4 regions of the Microlunatus elymi genome follow, and region 4 is predicted to be linked to each of the others. Evidence: riboswitches for the same ligand, from Rfam matches in the RefSeq annotation. Region 4 holds a riboswitch; each other region holds the start of a gene.

Region 1 (4,481 bases), 1.7 Mb from region 4:
CGGTCGCCAGTCGATCCGAGTCGGTGACCACCACCAGATGCCGATGCCGGGCGGCCACATCCCAGGCCGTACGCAGCGCAGCCAGTTCGGTTTCATGATCAAGTCCCGGCTCGCGGATCTGGACAAGATCAACACCGCCGGCCACCGCCGCCTCCAGGAAGGGGCCGAGATCGCCCCGTACGGATCGCGTGTCGGTGGTCAGCATCAGTCGGGCCAGCTTCACCTGAGCTCCGACGCCGATCAGCACGTTCACCCGGATACTTTACCGGGGCGCGAGCACCCAGCCTTCCAGCAGCCGGCCGACCACGCCGGCGCGGGCGACGATCCAAGACGTGAGTGCCGCCACCACCTCAGCCACGGACGCTCCCGTCGCGCGCGGTCAAGGTGTGGTGCCGACGATCGTGATAGACCAGCGGCGCCGCCTCACTGCGGATCACGGTCTGCAGCACGTCGACGATGATCAAGAAACTCGGGCCGACCGGTATCCGTCGATTGACCTGGCCGCGCAACCAGCTGTGTCCACCGTCGAGCACCGGCTCACCGGTGTCCAACACGCTCCAATCGCCGTGGGCAAAGCGATCCACGTCGGTGGCAGCGAAGCGTAACGACGCGTCTGCCTGGTCGGCGGTGAGGAAGTTGATCACCAGCGACTCGCTGCGCGCCACCGACGGCCAGGACCGCGAGGTCGCGGCCAGCGAGAAGGCGACGGAAGGTGGCGCAGCGGCCACCGAGATCACCGAGGTCGCGGAGAATCCGACCGGTCGGGCGTCGCCGGTGCGCAGCGTGATCACCGACACCCCGGCCGGATGGCGGCGGAAGATCTGCTTGAAGTCGTCGACGGTGACCTGGTTGATCTCTTCGTCGAGCATCGGTTCGGCGGTGGTGCTGATCTGGGACACCCTCATGCTGCATGCACCGCCGTCGAGTCCAACGATGTCGTCGATACCGGCTGATCAAGATCAACTGGGTACGGTGCCTGCTCGCCGGCGGTGACCGCGAGGTCCATCCGGTTCTCGGCCAGTGGTTGCGGGCAGGTGCCGAAGTTGTTGAATGCGTACGGGAGATCGACCGCCTGGTTGAAATCCAGCACGACCTCGCTGCCGTCGTCGCCGACCACTACCGGCAACACCCGCCAGGGTGCGGTCTCGGCGCCGCTGGTCACGTCGGAGAACAGAATGCTGGTCCGGGCGCCGGTGACCACGGTCAGCCGATGCTCGACCCCACCGCGGCGGAACGACACCTCGCCGATCGCCTCCTGACGATGCCGGAGGCCCGGTTGAGCGCCCGCCACGGTGATCGTCCGCGGCGTGCCGAATCGGCGGAATTCGGCTCGGATCACCCAGCCCGGATCGAAGGCAAAGGCTGGCACGCCTCGGAACGCGGTCCGGCTCACGGCCTGTGGATCGTAGACCCGCAAGGCCAGACTGGCGGTCCGCTTGATCAACTCGATCCGTCTCGCGGTCTCGTCCAGTCGGCCGTATTCGGCAATGATCACCGACCCCGCCTCGCCCACCGACTGACGGATGGTGCCGGTGATCAACTCCTGACTGACCGGCCTGCGCAGACTGTCGCCCTCGTCCGCGTACCCGAGAAGCTGATCATCCTGAACCGACCACTGACCGGGGACCTCCGGAAACCGTAGCGGCGACTCGGTCAGCCAGTACAGCCCGGTCTGGGCCAATGGCGAATCGGGACGGCTCAGCTGGCGGAAGCGCTCGGCCCGCAGCTCATGCCAGCTCCGTTCGTGATCGACTAGGCCGGTATCGATGACGGTCATGACTGTGCTCCTTCTGCAACGTGGTTGCGCGGTGCGCTGCTGCCGGGTGTGCCAGTGCCCTGCGCGGTGATCGGCGCCGAGCCGGCCACGCCGGGATTGAGGTGCTGTTCGGTCCAGTAGGTCAAGCAGCGGAAACGTCGGCTCGTGTCGGATGGTTCTCGGACCCTTAGGTGTCGACCGTGCCTGCCTCCGGGGCCATCGTGGGAGTCGTCCTCTCATGATCAGGTTCCAAACTCAGATATACCCTAGTGATTCACTAGGATGTATAGGAATTGAATCGCCAGGTGTCTCGGTCCTCTCATCAGGGACCCGGATCTTGGGGATGGGTCCGCGCTTGCCCGGCGGTCCAGTCGGGCCATGTCTCCACCCGGGGCACCCCGCCGCGGAGGAGGGTTGCCGGCCAGCAAGCCGGGACTTGACACTGGCGCTCTTGACGCACCGAACGCTACCTCAGCCCCGGCTGCACGCTGAGCGCCTCGTCCAGAATGTGAGCAGGATCCCATCGGTGATTCAACCGGTCGATATCCGAGTGCTGATCCGGCCGGGATGTGCTTGTCTGATCCGGTGACCACGGAGCCAACGCAGGCGGCTGTCGTCCTCCGCGATCGCGAACTCGGCCGGCTCGTACGTGATCTTCGCCCGGATCCACCGGATCAGGCGCGCCTGTTCCGAGGACGGCTGATCAGCTCCGACGCTTCGTGTTACCTCAAGGTCGGGCCCGGAGAACTCGAAGCCGTATGGATGCCGGCCATCAGTGCTCGCGCCGTCGACATCGTCGCCCGCGTCCTCGCCACCGGCACATTCGCAGAGAACAACCAGCAGTGGCTACTCCTCGAAGATCTCCCCCTCCGAGCGAGGTCCGATCGGCTCGAAGACGTCCTGGGCGTGATGCGCTGCGCTGCCCGGTTTCAGCAGGTTGCCGCCGATGTGTCACTGCCCACCTACCCGATCGACGCCGAGTTCGTCACGACCTACACCCGGAAGGCGATCGAAGCCGACTGTCCCGGAGCGGCGGCGGCTGTCCTCACGCGAATCGACGCCGATGATCAATGGCTTCGTTCATGGGGCGGCCACACGATCGGCCACGGTGACGTCCACTTCTGGAACGCCGTCTCCGCGACCACGGCGGGTCCATGGCGGCTGATCGATCCGATCCCGCGCAACGCACATTGGGCCTGGGACGCCGCATACGCCCAGTTGACCTCGGGCGTGCCCGAGACACCAGACCTGATCGCCGTCCTCGCCGACCAACGACATCGTCTCGGGCTGCCGATTGAGGACGCAGAGCGGATCGACCAGATCCGCACTCAACTGCTCGGCTGGTCCTCACTGCTGTGGTGGGCGCTTCTGCCTGCCCGGCGGTACGAGCCGTGGTGGCGGAGCGAGGTCGAGCGCAACGTCGACGCCCTGGCCACCCTCCGACACTGAACGCGACGCCTTCCGAGCAGAGTTGCAGGAGGTTACGCACCCATACCGGGGCCCGGTCTCGCCCGAGACCCTGATATTGAGGCGCCAGTCGAGCAATTTGGCGCCCAGCAGCTGATATCCGCAACCTGGCGCCTCAATCGCAGGGTTTCGAACACGTCGCCGGGCAAGTCCCCTCTAGCCCGCCGATCTCCCCACCTCAGGGCAAAGGTCGTTCTCGGAATTGGAAAGTCGCTGGCCTTATCCGCAGAAGGCTGACACGGTGCAGGTGATCAGGCCGCCCGGAGCACGTTGACCCGGGCAGCGGAGTTCGCATAACTCGAGCACGGAGGCAGGCTTGCAACCCGAGCTGTTGTCGTTGCCGGATCGGTACCCAAGATCATCGACCTACGATCCGGAGTGGGTGATGTCGCTCGACATGGGACCCAATCCGTTGTGGCAGCTGGAAGAACTCTGGACCGATCTCGATCTGAAGCCGGGACAAAAGGTGCTCGACGTCGGCACCGGCCGCGGCGCCACGGCAGTGTTCCTCGCCCGCGAAGCTGGGGTCAGAGTGGATGCGCTCGACTTGTGGATCGCCACCGACGAAGCCGCCCAGACGTATCGGGATGCGGGCGTCGGTCAGCTCGTCAGGCCGCTGCAGGGCGACATTCGCACGCTCGAGCTTCCCGAAAGCGAGTACGACGCTGTCGTTAGCCTCGACGCCTGGGAGTACTTCGGGACCGACGTGCACTTCCTGCCACGTCTGGTTCGCGCACTCAAGCCCGGCGGTGTGCTGGCCTTCGCAACCCCGTCGCTGCGCGAAGACCCGTACATCAGCGACCCGCTTCCGGCGCTCGTCGACCTCGCCGCGTTCGAGGTGTTGAGCTGGCATCCGGCCGACTGGTGGGCCAAGCACACCGCGTTGACTGGCAAGCTGATCGACGTCCGAGCCTGGGTACCGCAGGACAGCCTGGATCTGTGGCTGCGCTGGGAACGTGCGGTCGACGGCAACCCCGAGATGCGCAGCGTGATCGCGGCCTATCAACAGCTCGGTGGCGATCCGCCGGCACTTGGACTGGTCCACGTGACCGGTCGGAAGCCGCCCCGGTGATAACGCCGTGCGCTCAGACCGGTGACTCCGCCGCCAGTTCGCCGTGGCGCAACCGGTGTTGATCGGCGAAGGGACTCAGCACCGTGACGAATTCCCCGGCAACTCTGTAACGGTCTACCGACGAAAGAGCCGCGGCGGATGCCACCGAAATACCGGCTGATCGCTCGTGTCATCGGTGAGTTCGAA
Region 2 (4,481 bases), 2.2 Mb from region 4:
CTGACAACTCAGTTGGATGGTGCTCGTTCTTCCGGAGGCTCACCGGTGATGGCCGGATCACTGCCTGTACGACGCATGCTAATCCGCCCGTCGGCACTGCCGCTAATTCTTACTCGCCGGCGGCTGATCGAGCTGCGCTGCGAAGCCGCCGATGATCAACTCCACTCCGGCCGCGAAGGAGGCGTCAAGGTCACCCCAGACGTACTCGCTCGATGCCGACGACAACGGGAACCTGTCGGGATCGAGACGTTCTGCCCGGACAGCGGGGTCGTAGCGCGGATCGCGGCGACCGGAGGGATCCACGACGCCCTGTTCCTCCAGCACGAAGCCGATCACGAAGCAGTTCAGGGTCCGCATCACCATCACCGCACTGCGCAGGTCGCCGGCTACGTCGATCAGCGCCCGCAGCAACGGCTCGCCGGCGGTGACCGGGCTCGGGTCGGTCAGATAGGTGCCGCCGAAGAGTCGGGCGCCGTCGCGGTGACTGAGCAGCATCCGGCGGAAGCCGCCGGCCTGGCGGCGGAGTTGGTCCGGCCACGGCAGTCCCTCGTCGACGGTTTCCTCGGTCGCCGCCCGCAGCATCGAGGTGGCCATCTCGTCCAGCAATTGCTGCTTGTTCTGGAAATGCCAGTAGAGCGCAGGCGCCTTCACGTCCAGGGCGGACGCGATCTTGCGCAGGGTCAGCGCGTCCAGCCCGTCGTCGTCCATCAGCTTCAGGGCGGTACGGATCACAACGTCACGATCCAGCGGCATGGTCGAGATTCTGCCAGCCCCTTGACGAATTTAACAGCGTTAAGCACACTGTCTCAGGAACGCTTAACAGCGTTAAGGACGAGATCAACGAAGGAGACAACCGTGAAAGCAGCAGTGATCGACAACTTCGACCAGCCACCGGCTTACCGGGACTTCGCCGATCCGGTGCCGAACGGTCCGGAGGAACTGGTCGAGGTGGTGGCCGCCGGCGTGCATCAGATCGTCCGCGGTCAGGCGTCGGGACGGCACTACTCCTCCCATCGGCAGCTGCCGATGATCCCCGGAGTGGACGGGGTGTGCCGGCGGTCGGACGGGAGCCTCGCCTACTTCGGTGGCTTGCGGGCTCCGTACGGGACGTTCGCCGAGCGAGCCGCCGCGCCGATGCTGATGCCGCTACCGGACGGTCTTGATCCGGCCGTGGTCGCGGCGTCGATGAACCCCGGCATGTCGGGCTGGAACGCCCTTGCGGTGCGGGCCGCGTTGCAGCCCGGTCAGTCCGTCGTGGTGCTCGGCGCCACCGGGGCTTCCGGGCAGACCGCGATCCAGGCGGCCAAACTGCTCGGCGCTTCGGAGGTGATCGCGGTGGGTCGATCGGCCGCAGGTTTGCGGGCCGTGTCCGAACACGCCGATCACACCGTACGCATCGACAGCGGCACCGACTGGCCGGCTCAGGTCGCCGCCCTGGCCGACCACGTCGATGTCGTCGTCGACTACCTCTGGGGTGAACCGGCCGCCGGGTTGCTCGGCGCGCTGGTCGCCGGTCGTGCCGACAGCACCCGGCAGCTGACCTGGGCGCAGGTCGGCTCGATGGCCGGATCGCCGCTGGCGCTGGACTCCGAACTGCTCCGCAGCAGCAACCTGCACCTGATCGGCAGCGGACTGGGCAGCGTGCCGATGGAACAGATCGGCACCCAACTACCGGCCTTTCTCGGTCATCTGGCCGCCGGACATCTGCACGTCACCCCGGTACGCCGCCGGCTGGCCGACGTCACCGAAGCCTGGTCCGAGCCCATCCCGCCCGGCCAGCGCCTGGTGATCGTGCCGTGACATCAGTCTGTCCAACGGAGGTCACCCAGCATCACAAGACCCTCCGACAATGGGTGAGTTTCGCACCGATGTCGGTACGAAACTCACCCAATCCCCTGGGTTGGCCGTTGCCACCTGACCGCACGATCAAGATCAACCACGATTCGAGACCGCATATCATCATATGGACGAATTGACACGATCAACTTGCGCCCGCTATCGACCTGTAGTGAACTGAGGCCAGTTGTGTGATGAGTGTCAGCGTCAAGCCCCGGCTTGCTGACCGGCAACCCTCCTCCGCGGTGGGGTGCCCCGGGTGAACCACACGGCCGGTTCCACACGGACACCGGCAAGCGCGGGTCCTCTGACGCTCACGGCGGGCCCCTGAGTTGTGAGGAGTCGATCGATGTCGGTCGCCAGCCTGTCCCGTCCCACCCAGCACGATGCCGCCGACCTGGAGCCTGCCTGTCCGAGCGCGCAGCTCCCGACCCTCGGCAGACGGCTGGATGCGTTCGGCCCACTGGCCGGGGTCAGCGGGTCCGAACTCGAGGTGCCGCTGATCGACGGCCGGACCGTCCGCTACGCCAACCTCGACTACGCCGCCAGCGCCCCGGCCCTGGACGCGGTGATCGAAGATCAACAGCGGATCCTGCCCTACTACGCCTCCGTGCATCGCGGCGCCGGGTATGCGTCCGCGGTCAGTACGGCGCTGTACGAGCAGTCCCGCGCGACCGTTGCCGACTTCGTCGGGGCTCGCGGCGATGACCTGACGATCTTCACCCGGAACACCACCGATGCGCTCAACCTGCTGGCAAGCGCAGTGCCGGACGGTGCCGAGGTGGTCTGCCTGGACATCGAGCATCACGCGAATCTGCTGCCCTGGCAGGGATTGGGTGCCACGATCGTGCCGGCCGCCGCGACGCTGGCGCAGACCCTGGATGATCTTGGTCGGGTGCTGGACGAGACCGGCGCAGGACTGCTGGCGATCACCGGAGCTTCCAACGTGACCGGTGAGGTGCTGCCGCTGCGCCGGCTTGCTGATCTTGCTCATCGGCACGGCGCCCGGATCGCGGTGGACGGCGCTCAGTTCGTACCGCACCGCAAGATCAACATCGCCGAGCTGGGCGTGGACTACCTCGCCTTCTCCGGACACAAGATCTATGCCCCGTTCGGATCCGGCGCGCTGATCGGACGCGCCGACTGGCTCGATGCCGCGGAGCCCTACCTGGCCGGCGGCGGCGCTGTCCGCAAGGTCACCGTCGAGCACACCAACTGGGCGACGGGTGAGGCGCGGCACGAGGGCGGCACACCCAACGTGCTCGGCGCCGCTGCACTCGCCGCAGCCTGCACCGCGATCACCGAGATCGGCGACGATCATCTGCGCCGGCACGAGTGGCGGCTGCGGACCCGGTTGCTGTCCCGGCTGGCCGCGCTGCGCGAGGTTCGGGTGCTGAACATCTGGCCGGACTGCACCGACGCGGTCGGCGTGGTCGGCTTCACCGTCACCGGGTACGACGCCGGTCTGGTCGCCGCCTACCTGTCGGCCGAGCACGGCATCGGCGTCCGCGACGGGGCCTTCTGTGCGCATCCGCTGGCCGCCCGCCTGGATATCGCGGGTGGCGCGCTGCGTGCCAGCTTCGGGCTCGGCAGCGGCTCGGACGACGTCGACCGACTGCTGGCCGCGCTGCGTTCGTTGATCAACAACGGCCCGCGCTGGGCGTACGAACTCGTCGACGGCCGGCACCAGCCGGTCGCCGACGCTCGGCCCAAGCCGTCCTGGCTGCGTTCCCTCGACAGCGCCCCGAATCCCTGCCAGGCTTGAGAAAACTCAGTGGATGCCGGCGCGCTGGGCCAGACCTTTGACGTAGAAGGCCTGGCCGAGGTGCTGGGTGATGTCGCCGATCACGCTGACCAACCGGACTGATGCAGTGACCGGCGGATCCCAGTTGTCGTCGACGATCCGGTCCAACTCGGCCTCGGTGAGACCGCCCAAGTAGCGACCGGTCAACCCCTGCACGTCGTGGTAGTAGCCGGCCAGCAGTTCGCCGCTGACCTGCACCTCGCCGACTTCCTCGGCGCTCTGGCCGTAGCCGGTCGCCCAGTCGTCGAACGGCAGGCCGAACTTCTCCCGCCAGGCCGGCCAGGCCTGATCGACGCCGGCCAGGTCGGCGACATGGTCGTCCTGCACCCGAGACGCGTGCCAGACCAACCAGGCAATGGAATTGGCGTGATCATCGGGACGATAGGTCGCCTGCGCCTCGCTGAGATCCCGGGTGATCTGATCAACCAGTTCCTGCACACGGCTGAAGGCGTCGCTCACCAGGGCGCGCAGAGCTTCGATGTCGCTCATCGGATTCCTCCCTCGAATTCGCTTCCCGACAGCCTGCCACCGGTGCCGTTCCTGGCCAACAGGGGTGCCGATCGCACGCCGATAGCTTCAGCTGGTCGGATTCAGGGTCAGCGTGGAGGTCGCCGCCCGACGAATGCTCGCCGGTTCGGATCGGAACGGCAGCATCCGATTGGCCGCCCACAGCGGAAGTTGATCATCGTAGTTGTGCTGGAAGGCGTGGCCGGAGTTGCCGCTCTGGTTGATCCAGCGGCTGTCGTCCACATCGGCCCAGTTGATCAACATCCGCATCGCCGGCCCGTTGGTGACGGCGAACCCCTGCCGGTCGTCGAAGGAGAGGGCGTTCACGATCGCC
Region 3 (4,481 bases), 2.4 Mb from region 4:
GAAACTCCGCGGCCGGAATCCAGGATGAAACCATCGATGCCGACCCTAACGCGTCGGTGGACCGAATTCGCGCAGTTGTCGACCGACATCCCGCCGTTCGGGCGATACGAGGTGCTCAGCAGCCGCCGGCGACCGCGGGGATGATCGAGACCTGAGCCCCGTCGTCGATCTTGGCGTCCAGGCCGCCGATGAAGCGGACGTCGTCATCGCCGACGTAGACGTTGACGAAGCGCCGCAGCGCACCCGTGTCGTCCAGCACCCGGGCCTTGATGCCGGGATGGTTGGACTCGAGATCGTCGATCAGCTCGGTCAGCGTCGCCCCTTGCGCGCTGACCTCCTTCTCGCCACCGGTGTAGTTGCGCAGGATGGTCGGGATCCGTACGGATGCGGTCATGATCAGTTGTTGCCCTTCCAGAAGTCCTCGAACGCGTCGTAGCGCGGCGGAATGGTGATCTTCGGCCCGACCTGGTCGGCGACCGCGTCCAGTGTCTTCAGTCCGTCGCCGGAGTTGATGAACACGGTCTCGGCGTTCGGATCAAGATCACCGTCGTTGATCAACTTCGCGGTGACGCCGAGTGTCACTCCACCGGCGGTCTCGCCGAAGATCCCTTCGGTGCGAGCCAATCGACGGATGTTGGTGACCACGGTGGCGTCGTCCACGTCCGCGATCTTGCCGCCGGTGCGCCGGATCACGTCCAGCACGTACGGACCGTCGGCGGGGTTGCCGATCGCCAGCGACTTGGCGATGGTGTCCGGCTTCACCGGAGCGACCACGTCGTGCCCGGCCCGATAGGCCTGGGCGATCGGGGAGCAGCCGGTGGCCTGCGCACCGAAGACCTTGTACGGCTTCTCCTCCACCAGACCGAGCTTGATCAACTCGGTGAAACCCTTGTCGATCTTGGTCAGCTGGGAGCCGGAGGCGACCGGGATGACGACCTGGTCGGGCAACCGCCAGCCGAGCTGCTCGGCGATCTCGTACGCCAGCGTCTTGGAGCCCTCGGCGTAGTACGGCCGGACATTGACGTTGACGAACGCCCAGCCGTCCTCCTCGCCGGCGATCTCGCTGGCCAGCTTGTTGACGTCGTCGTAGGTGCCTTCGATCGCGATCAAGGTGGTGTCGTAGACCGCGGAGGCGAGGATCTTCTGCTGCTCCAGGTTGCTCGGCACCAGCACCACCGAGCGGATGCCGGCCCGGGCGGCGGCCGCGGCGACCGCGTTCGCCAGGTTGCCGGTGGAGGGGCAGGCCAACACCTGCAGGCCGAGCTCACGGGCGGCGGACAGCGCGACCGCGACCACCCGGTCCTTGAACGAGTGGGTCGGGTTGCCGGAGTCGTCCTTCACCCAGAGCTGCCGCAGACCAAGATCATCGGCGAGGTTGCGGGCGTCGACCAGCCGGGTGAATCCGGGGTCGGTGGAGCGGAAGCTCGCGATGTCGGCCGGCACCGGCAGCAGCGGCGCGTAGCGCCAGATGCTCTTCGGGCCGCGCTCGATCTGCTCGCGGGTGATCTCGGGATACTCGTAGCCGACCTCGAGCGGGCCGAAGCACTCCAGGCATGCGTAGAACGGGCCGAGCGGGCTCTTGGCGCCGCAGGCGCGGCAGATCAGATGGGTGGCGTTGCCGAAAGCTCCCGGGCGACATCCTGCGGGGGCGTCTGACGCGACGGCTGTGGTCACAGCGAGTACCTGTCCTTCATCATCTTTCCCGGGCGACCTTCGCTCCGAGTCGGAGTTGGCACCGTGGCCGCCGACCGAACGTGGCGAGCTGGTTGCCGGGGGGTCATCGGGCCGAATCCCTCGCCCCCTCTGGATGAGCTCTGCACAGCGTACGGGTCGGGCCCGGCCCAATACCTAATCGAGTCCCAGATTGCGGCCAGATCGACCACATAGTGAGATTCGCCGCGTAGAGCCGCCCCCGATGAACCAACGGACAGTCACGGACGAACAGTCAGGAGCGCAGTCAGAGGCGGCCCGGCACCCCGCGGACGATGTCCATCACGTCAGCGCCGGCAACCGACTTCTGCATTCGCTGCATCATCGGCCGGCTCGAACCGCTGAACGGTTGCGCGTTGCCGAGGCAACGGGCGCCCTTGGCCGGCAGCTTCACCGAGATCAGCGCCCGGTTGACGGCCTTGGTCACGCAGGCCGAGGTGCCGTAGGCGGTGTGGCCCCAGTTGTCGCTCAACAGCAGCCGACTGTGCGGGAGCATCCGGGCCACCTTCTTCGCGTTCAGGTAGTACGTCGCCGGGTCCCAGTAGTTGCCGACCACCAGCACCGGCCCGGCGGTCCTCCGGGTGAACGGACCGCGGTAGGCGTCCTCGTCGTGCACCGTCCAGCCGGTCCGGGCGCACGGCCGCGACGACCATGCCCAGAGTTCGCCGAAGTACTTCGCGCTGCTGGGCGTGCGGGTGGCGGCGTTCTGCCAGGCGGCGCCGTGCCGCGGGTTGAGGGCGTCGGTACACATCACCGACCAGTAGGCGTCCGAGCTGTTGTCGTAGGAGAAGCCGAGCGGATTCTGCTGCCGAGCCGCCAGCCGCTGGTGGGCGAATCCGAGTCGTCCCAGCGCGGAGGCGCCGGCGGCGGTGCCGATCTTCGCCGGTGCGGTCAGCGCCCACAGCTCGGTCAGCTCGTCGATGATGTACTCGTAGCCCTCCGGGTCGTACAGCCCGGACAGCGTGTCGGAGATCAGCGCCGGGTAGTCGAAGGTGAAGTCGCCGAAGAACGGGTCGTGCACCTTCAGCGGGTGCTTCTGCAGCCGACGCACCAGCCGGTCGAACTTTTTGCCGGAATCGGCCGAGGCGAAACTGCAACGCTTCCGGCCGGCCGCATCGCAGCGACTCAGCAGCTTCGTCAGCGCCTTGTGGCCGCCCTGGCCCGACCGCAGTCGTACGGTCTGCGGCGTCGCCCGAGTCTTGCTGGTCCCGGCCCAGGCGACCGGGTCGACCACGCCGTCGATCACCATCGACCGCACCCGATCCGGAAACAGACCTGCATAGACCTGCCCCAGGTAGGTGCCGTAGGAGAAGCCGAGGTAGGTGACCTTGCTGTCGCCGACGGCGCGCCGGATCACGTCCATGTCCCGGGCGTCCTCGGCGGTCGAGACGGCGCCGGTGAGCGGGCGACCGTGGCCGGAGCAGGCTCGGCCGAGCTCGGTCGAACCGGCACCGAAGCTGCGTACCTCGGCCTTGGTGTAGGGAAAGGCGACGGCCAGCTTGGCCATCGTCGGCTGCTGCCGGCGGGCATCGGGGAAGCACTTCACCCGGGCGCTGTAGTTGGTGCCGCGCGGATCGATGCCGATGACGTCGAACCGGCGCAGCACCGATGCGGAGAACAGGTACGGCGCGTACGCGGCCAGCTCGGTCGCCGAACCGCCCGGCCCACCCGGATTGACGAACAGCGAACCGATCTTGTGCTTCTGGTCCGTCGCCGGCGTCTTCACCACCGCCAACTGGACCTTCGCGCCGTGCGGCTTGTCGTAGTCCCGTGGCAGTTTGACGGTGGCGCAGCGGGCGCCGGGATAGTCGTCGCAGCCGTACCAGTGCAGCTTCGGCGTCGGCACCCGGTCGACTCGGCGGGCCTCGACGGCCTTGGTCCGGCCGGGCTTCGCGGTCGCAGCGGTGGCCAGGGTGGGGCCGGTGGCCAGCGGCAGGACCGCCGCCGGAAGGATCAGGGCAACGCTCGCGAGTGCGACCGGCAACAACCGCCGGACGCGAGCGGGCGGGCGGTTCGGGGCGCGCTGGACGATCGGCACGACAACACTCCGGGAAGCCTGGAGCCTCTACCTGCGGAGGCTGTCTGGCCAGAAAGCTACAAAGCCGGCCCACAGCTCAGACCAAGACCGACAAGCCGTTATGGAACCGCAATCCGGTCGATCCTCGGCCGAGTCAGGCCAGCGCGTTGCGGGCCATTGCCAGTCGGCTCGCGCACCGCTGCGGCATGGTGTGCCAGTAGTACGGGAACGTCATCACCGCGATCGACAGCGCCCAGGCCCGGCCACGCTGCCACTCGGCCTCGTCGATGCCTGCGCGCTCGCGCACGATCTCCCGGCTCGGCTCATCGAAGAGCTCCCAGACACCGTGCAGATCGATGGCCGGATCGCCGATCGCCAGCCCGCCGAAGTCGAGCACCGCGGTCAGCCGGCCGTCGCGGACGAGCAGGTTCTCGGCCAGCAGGTCGCAGTGATACCAGCGCGGTGGCGTTTCGTCGGCGACACCCGGCAGTCGCATCGCCTGCTCCCAGAACCGCAGCGCCGCATCAAGATCAAGATCGAGGCCGTCGATCCGGCGGCAGGCCTCGATGTCGCGGCGGGTCGCCTCGGCGCGGGTGATCAGCGGCAGGCCGCGATAGTTGCGCAAGGCCGGATCGGCGTACGCGTCCGCCGGCACCTCGGTCTCGCGGAGCGCGAGGAGAACGTCGGCGAAGTCGCCCGCGAACTGCGTACGGGATTCGTCGGCCGCGTGGTCGGGCCCGACCACGTCGGGATG
Region 4 (4,481 bases):
CGTCGTGATTATTCTCGGTGTGATCTTGTTGGTGCTGGGATTGATCTTCAGCATCTCGATCCTGTGGACGATCGGCATCATCCTGATCGTCATCGGAGCCGTGCTCTGGATCTTCGGTGCGCTGGGCCGCCAGATCGGGCCGCGCAAGTACTACTTCTAGTATCCAGCGCCCGTCCCCGACCGACGCCGTCATGTGGCCCGCGCTCGTGACAGCGCGGGCCACGCTCGGGTCTCGTCAGCCGTGGCCGAGCAGGGCGCCGCCGTTGAGTTGCAGGATCTGGCCGGTGGTCCAACCTGCTTCGGCGTTGCAGAGATAGGCGACGGCTTCGGCCACCTCCGACGGCGTGCCCGGTCGGTTCATCGGGATCCGCGAGACCCGGGTCGCGGCATCCGCCGGGTCGCGTCTGCCGTCCCAGAACTCGGTGTCGGGTACGAAGCTGGGTGCGATCGCGTTCGCGGTCACCTGCTGGGCGGCCAGCCGGTTGGTCAGATCCCACATGTAGCCGTGCACCGCGGCCTTGGCCACCCCGTACGAGCCGGAGCCGCGCAGACCGGCGCCCGAGGTGATCATCACGATCCGGCCGCCGGGCCGGGTGATCGCCGGCAACAGCGCCTCGGTGATCAGCATGGTAGTGATCAGGTTCGCGGTGAAGTCGGTGCGGTACTTGTCCGCCAGATCGGACAGCGTCTCGGTGCGGTGCCCGAATCCGACGTCGCCGCCGGCGTTGTTGATCAAGAAATCCACACCGCACTCGGCAGTGATCACCCCCGCCAACTCGTCCACCTGGTCCGGGTCGGCCAGATCGGCGGCGCGATACTCGACCAGTTCGTCACCGTGGCTCTTGTTGATCTCCGCGGCGGCGTCGGCCAGCACGTCCTTGCGCCGCCCGACGATGATCACCCGGGTGCCGTCCGCGGACAGCCGCTTGGCGATCGCCCGGCCGATCCCGGTGCCCCCACCGGTCACCACTGCAGTCCTCATGATCACGTACCTTCCTGGGCTCGGTCGAGGATCAGCTGCTCACCCGGCTGAGCTTACGGCCCGGACACGACAGCCGCACCACTTGCAGCGTGCCGCACCGGCTGCAGCCGGTGCGGGACGCTGCAAGTGGTGCGGCTGTTGGGGTGCCCGGCGGTCAACGGGTCATGATCAACCGTGCTACTTCTGGTAGCCGATGGTCTCCGGCAGTGGGTTGAAGAAGATGGTGGCGCCGATGTTGGCCAGATCCTTCTTCACCGCGTACGTGGACGGCCCGCTGAACAGCGGCAGCAGACCGTACAGCGCCAGTGCCTTCTGCTCGACCTGGTTGGCCTGCTCGACCTGCTCCTTCGGATCGGCGATGCCGTTCACCCGGGCGATCTCCCGGTCGATCTCCGGGCTGCCGACGCCGGTGATGTTGCTCTCGGTCTTGCTGCCGTAGAAGCCGGACAGGCCGAAGGAGCCGTACGGGTCCATCGAACGGGCCCGATCGCCGTCATCAGCGCACCGAAGGCGGCGACCGCGACGACCCCGTGGACGTCGTTCTTGCTCAACGTCAGCGAGAAGTACCCCCCATCCCGTGCCAGCCGAAGATGCTCTCGGTCAGCACGGCGCCGGTGAAGATCGCCGGGATGCTGAACGCGACCGAGGTCGCGGTCGGGATCAGCGAGGCACGCAGGGCGTGTCGTCGTACGGCCTGCGCGTGGGTCAGCGCGGTGCGGACGAAGTCGGCGTTGATGGTGTCCAGCAACAGCGCCCGTTGGGTCAGGCGATAGCCGACATATCCCAACAGGGTCAGCGAAATCGTCGGCAGCACGAGGTGGGCGAGCCGGTCGACGATGGTCGGGAACAGCCCGGACACGTCCGGCGAACTGGAGTCGGTGACGAAGAACAGCCGGAAGCCGATCGCGTCGTTGATCTTGATCGCGCCGAACACCAGCAGCAGCGCCGCGACCACCGTCGGCATGTTGAACAGGATGATCGAGATCGCCTGCAGCACCCGGTCGGTGATCTGGTACTGCAGCAGCGCACTGATCACGCCGAGTCCGACACCGACCACCACCGACAGCACGGTCGCCAGCAGCACCAGCTGCCCGGAGACCAGGATCCGGTAGCCGACCTCGGCGTTCACCGAGCCGCCGGTCGGCGACTGCCCCCAGTTCCAGTGCAGGACGATGTCGGTCAGCCAATGCCACCAGCGAACGATCACCGGTTCGCGCGGATCCAGGTTGTAGTGGGCCAACGCGTTGTCGATCTGCTCCTCCGGCGGCACCGGCCGGGTCTCCCGATAGCTCGACCGGGGATCGAGGAAGAGACTGGCCAGGAAGTAGGTCGCATTCGTGGCGATGATGATCATCAGCAGCCAGCCGACGACACGTCGCGGATGAGCTTGAGAATCGGACTACCCCTTTACCGGGGTCGGCCACGACCCCCGTGCGCTTGCCAACTGATGGCCGGGTCTTCACCTGGGGCACCCACCGCGTGCGGGGTTGCCGGTCAGCAATGCCAGGGCTTTTCGCTGACGCTCATGACCCAGCCGCAAATATTAGGGTCCTATGGCTCTGGCCGTCAAAAGAATGTCCGCCAGCCGGGATCGAGGTTCGGCCGCAGAACGACCACGCCGATAGGCTCGGCGCCGTGATCACGGTCGCCGCGCTCAGCCCGTCGCTGGACATCACCTACGTCGTCGATCAGCTCCGGCTCGGTGAGATCCATCGGCCGACGGAGGTGCATCGGGTCGCCGGTGGCAAGTCCCTCAATCTGGCCCGGGCCGCGACCGCGGTCGGTGCGCCGGTGCAGACGATCGCCCTGCTGGGCGGCAGCACCGGCGATTTCCTGGAGTCCGAGCTGCGCCGCGAGGGCATCGGCGTCCGCCGGGTCGACTCGCCGACCGAGACCCGGACCTGCGTGTCCATCGGCTCCGCTGCCGGTCACGAACTGACCGAGCTCTATCCGTACGCGCCCGCGATCCCGGACGCTGCCTGGCAGGAGTTTCGTCGGGTCTTCGCCGAGGAGTTGTCGGCTGCCGACGGCTGGCTGGCGATCAACGGCAGCGTGCCCGACGGGCCGCCGGCCGACGCGTTGGCCGCGCTGACCCGGCTGGCGATCGACGCCGGTCTGGAGGTGGCGATCGACAGTCACGGACCGGCGTTGGCCGGCGTACTGGAAGCCCGGCCGCAGTTGATCAAGGTCAATCGGTACGAGGCCGCGGAGCTGCTCGGCCGCGATCCGGACCGGGCCGAGGTGGCCGAGCTGGCCAAGATCATCTCCGCGCGTACCGGCGGTTCGGTGATCATCACCGACGGCCGAGCCGGTGCTGTGTTCTGCTCGGTGGAGGCCGGCACCGTACGAGCCGAACTGCCGGCCGACGTGTCCGGGCACTATCCGGTCGGCAGCGGCGACTCGTTCCTCGGCGGCTGGCTGGCCGCCACCGATCGCGGCGCCGATCCGGCCGACGCGTTGCGACTGGCCACCGGCTGTGGCGCGGCCAACGCGCTGATTCCGGGCCCCGGACTGCTGGACCGCCGGACCGCTCGGCAGATCGCCGACCGGACGGTCCTCAGTCGTCTCAGCTGATCCGTCGCCCGGGCGAATATGTTGGGCCTCGGACGGACCGGGCGAGGGAGGCGACGACGATGGCACGGTTCCACCCTCGCAACTGGTTCGACCGGGTGTTCGAGCTCGGCATCGTGCTCAAGGGCCTGGACGGGGCCGGCGAACTGATCGCCGGCACCTTCCTGCTGCTGGTGCGGCCGGCGACGATCAGCCACTGGGTGGTCATTCTCACCCGCGGCGAGCTGGCCGAGGATCCCACCGATTTCATCGCCACCCACCTGGTGGCGGCGGCGCATCGGCTGTCCGCCGACGACCTGCTGTTCGTGTCCCTCTACCTGCTGGCGCACGGATTGGTGAAGGTCGTGCTGGTGGTGGCGATCCTGCGCAATCAACTCTGGGCGTTCCCGTGGATGATCATCACCCTGATCGCCTTCATCTGCTACCAGCTCTACCAGATCGTCGTCGACCCGCGGATCAGCCTGGTGCTGTTGACGATCTTCGATGCCGTGATCGTGCTGCTCACCTGGCGGGAGTACAAGATCATCCGGCGACGGCGGGCGGCCGAGACGCCCGTCCCGAGCGACGATGCCGATCACGCGCACACCCGCTGAGGAAGTGCGTGGATCCGACCTCTCCTAGTGCCGTCCGTCCAGCAAGCTCCTTGCCCGGTCCACATCCAGGTGCATCTGGTCGATCAACGCCGCCATTCCGGAGTACTTGATCTGCCCGCGCAGCCGGTGCTCGAAGTCGACCGCGACCTCGACCCCGTACAGATCCAGATCGGTCCGGTCCAGCACGTACGACTCCACCCGACGGTTCTCGCCGACGAAGGTCGGGTTGCTGCCGACCGAGATCGCGGCCGGCCACGGTTCGGCGTCCGGTTGGTCGAGCCTGCTCAACCAACCTGCGTACACCCCGTCGGCGGGCACCGCCAAACCCCGCGGCA

The links. Region 4 has a riboswitch for S-adenosylmethionine ahead of FOE78_RS10605 (ABC transporter permease). Riboswitches for the same ligand answer to the same signal wherever they lie in the genome.
Region 1: linked by a shared signal. The riboswitch ahead of FOE78_RS18380 (DUF1684 domain-containing protein) and the one ahead of FOE78_RS10605 (ABC transporter permease) in region 4 are both predicted to bind S-adenosylmethionine.
Region 2: linked by a shared signal. The riboswitch ahead of FOE78_RS20860 (aminotransferase class V-fold PLP-dependent enzyme) and the one ahead of FOE78_RS10605 (ABC transporter permease) in region 4 are both predicted to bind S-adenosylmethionine.
Region 3: linked by a shared signal. The riboswitch ahead of thrC (threonine synthase) and the one ahead of FOE78_RS10605 (ABC transporter permease) in region 4 are both predicted to bind S-adenosylmethionine.

Annotation. Positions count from the first base shown of each region.
Region 1 is NZ_CP041692.1:4,080,143-4,084,623, forward strand. Features, by position in the region: gene FOE78_RS18370 (thiamine phosphate synthase) at 1-253, opposite strand, end outside; gene FOE78_RS18375 (flavin reductase family protein) at 351-899, opposite strand; gene FOE78_RS18380 (DUF1684 domain-containing protein) at 902-1,777, opposite strand; SAM riboswitch class IV at 2,103-2,213, opposite strand; gene FOE78_RS18385 (hypothetical protein) at 2,342-3,205, shown strand; gene FOE78_RS18390 (SAM-dependent methyltransferase) at 3,609-4,295, shown strand; gene FOE78_RS18395 (NUDIX hydrolase) at 4,410-4,481, opposite strand, start outside.
Region 2 is NZ_CP041692.1:4,574,213-4,578,693, forward strand. Features, by position in the region: gene FOE78_RS20850 (TetR/AcrR family transcriptional regulator C-terminal domain-containing protein) at 103-753, opposite strand; gene FOE78_RS20855 (quinone oxidoreductase family protein) at 856-1,800, shown strand; SAM riboswitch class IV at 2,027-2,141, shown strand; gene FOE78_RS20860 (aminotransferase class V-fold PLP-dependent enzyme) at 2,186-3,601, shown strand; gene FOE78_RS20865 (mycothiol transferase) at 3,608-4,129, opposite strand; gene FOE78_RS20870 (penicillin acylase family protein) at 4,217-4,481, opposite strand, start outside.
Region 3 is NZ_CP041692.1:4,716,643-4,721,123, forward strand. Features, by position in the region: gene FOE78_RS21515 (hypothetical protein) at 1-34, opposite strand, end outside; gene FOE78_RS21520 (MoaD/ThiS family protein) at 116-394, opposite strand; gene thrC (threonine synthase) at 397-1,674, opposite strand; SAM riboswitch class I at 1,691-1,814, opposite strand; gene FOE78_RS21530 (alpha/beta fold hydrolase) at 1,958-3,748, opposite strand; gene FOE78_RS21535 (aminoglycoside phosphotransferase family protein) at 3,882-4,481, opposite strand, start outside.
Region 4 is NZ_CP041692.1:2,351,824-2,356,304, reverse strand. Features, by position in the region: gene FOE78_RS23595 (DUF6131 family protein) at 5-160, shown strand; gene FOE78_RS10615 (SDR family NAD(P)-dependent oxidoreductase) at 236-982, opposite strand; gene FOE78_RS23590 (hypothetical protein) at 1,160-1,456, opposite strand; gene FOE78_RS10605 (ABC transporter permease) at 1,536-2,336, opposite strand; SAM riboswitch class IV at 2,411-2,513, opposite strand; gene FOE78_RS10600 (1-phosphofructokinase family hexose kinase) at 2,618-3,556, shown strand; gene FOE78_RS10595 (DUF2127 domain-containing protein) at 3,616-4,146, shown strand; gene FOE78_RS10590 (bifunctional riboflavin kinase/FAD synthetase) at 4,171-4,481, opposite strand, start outside.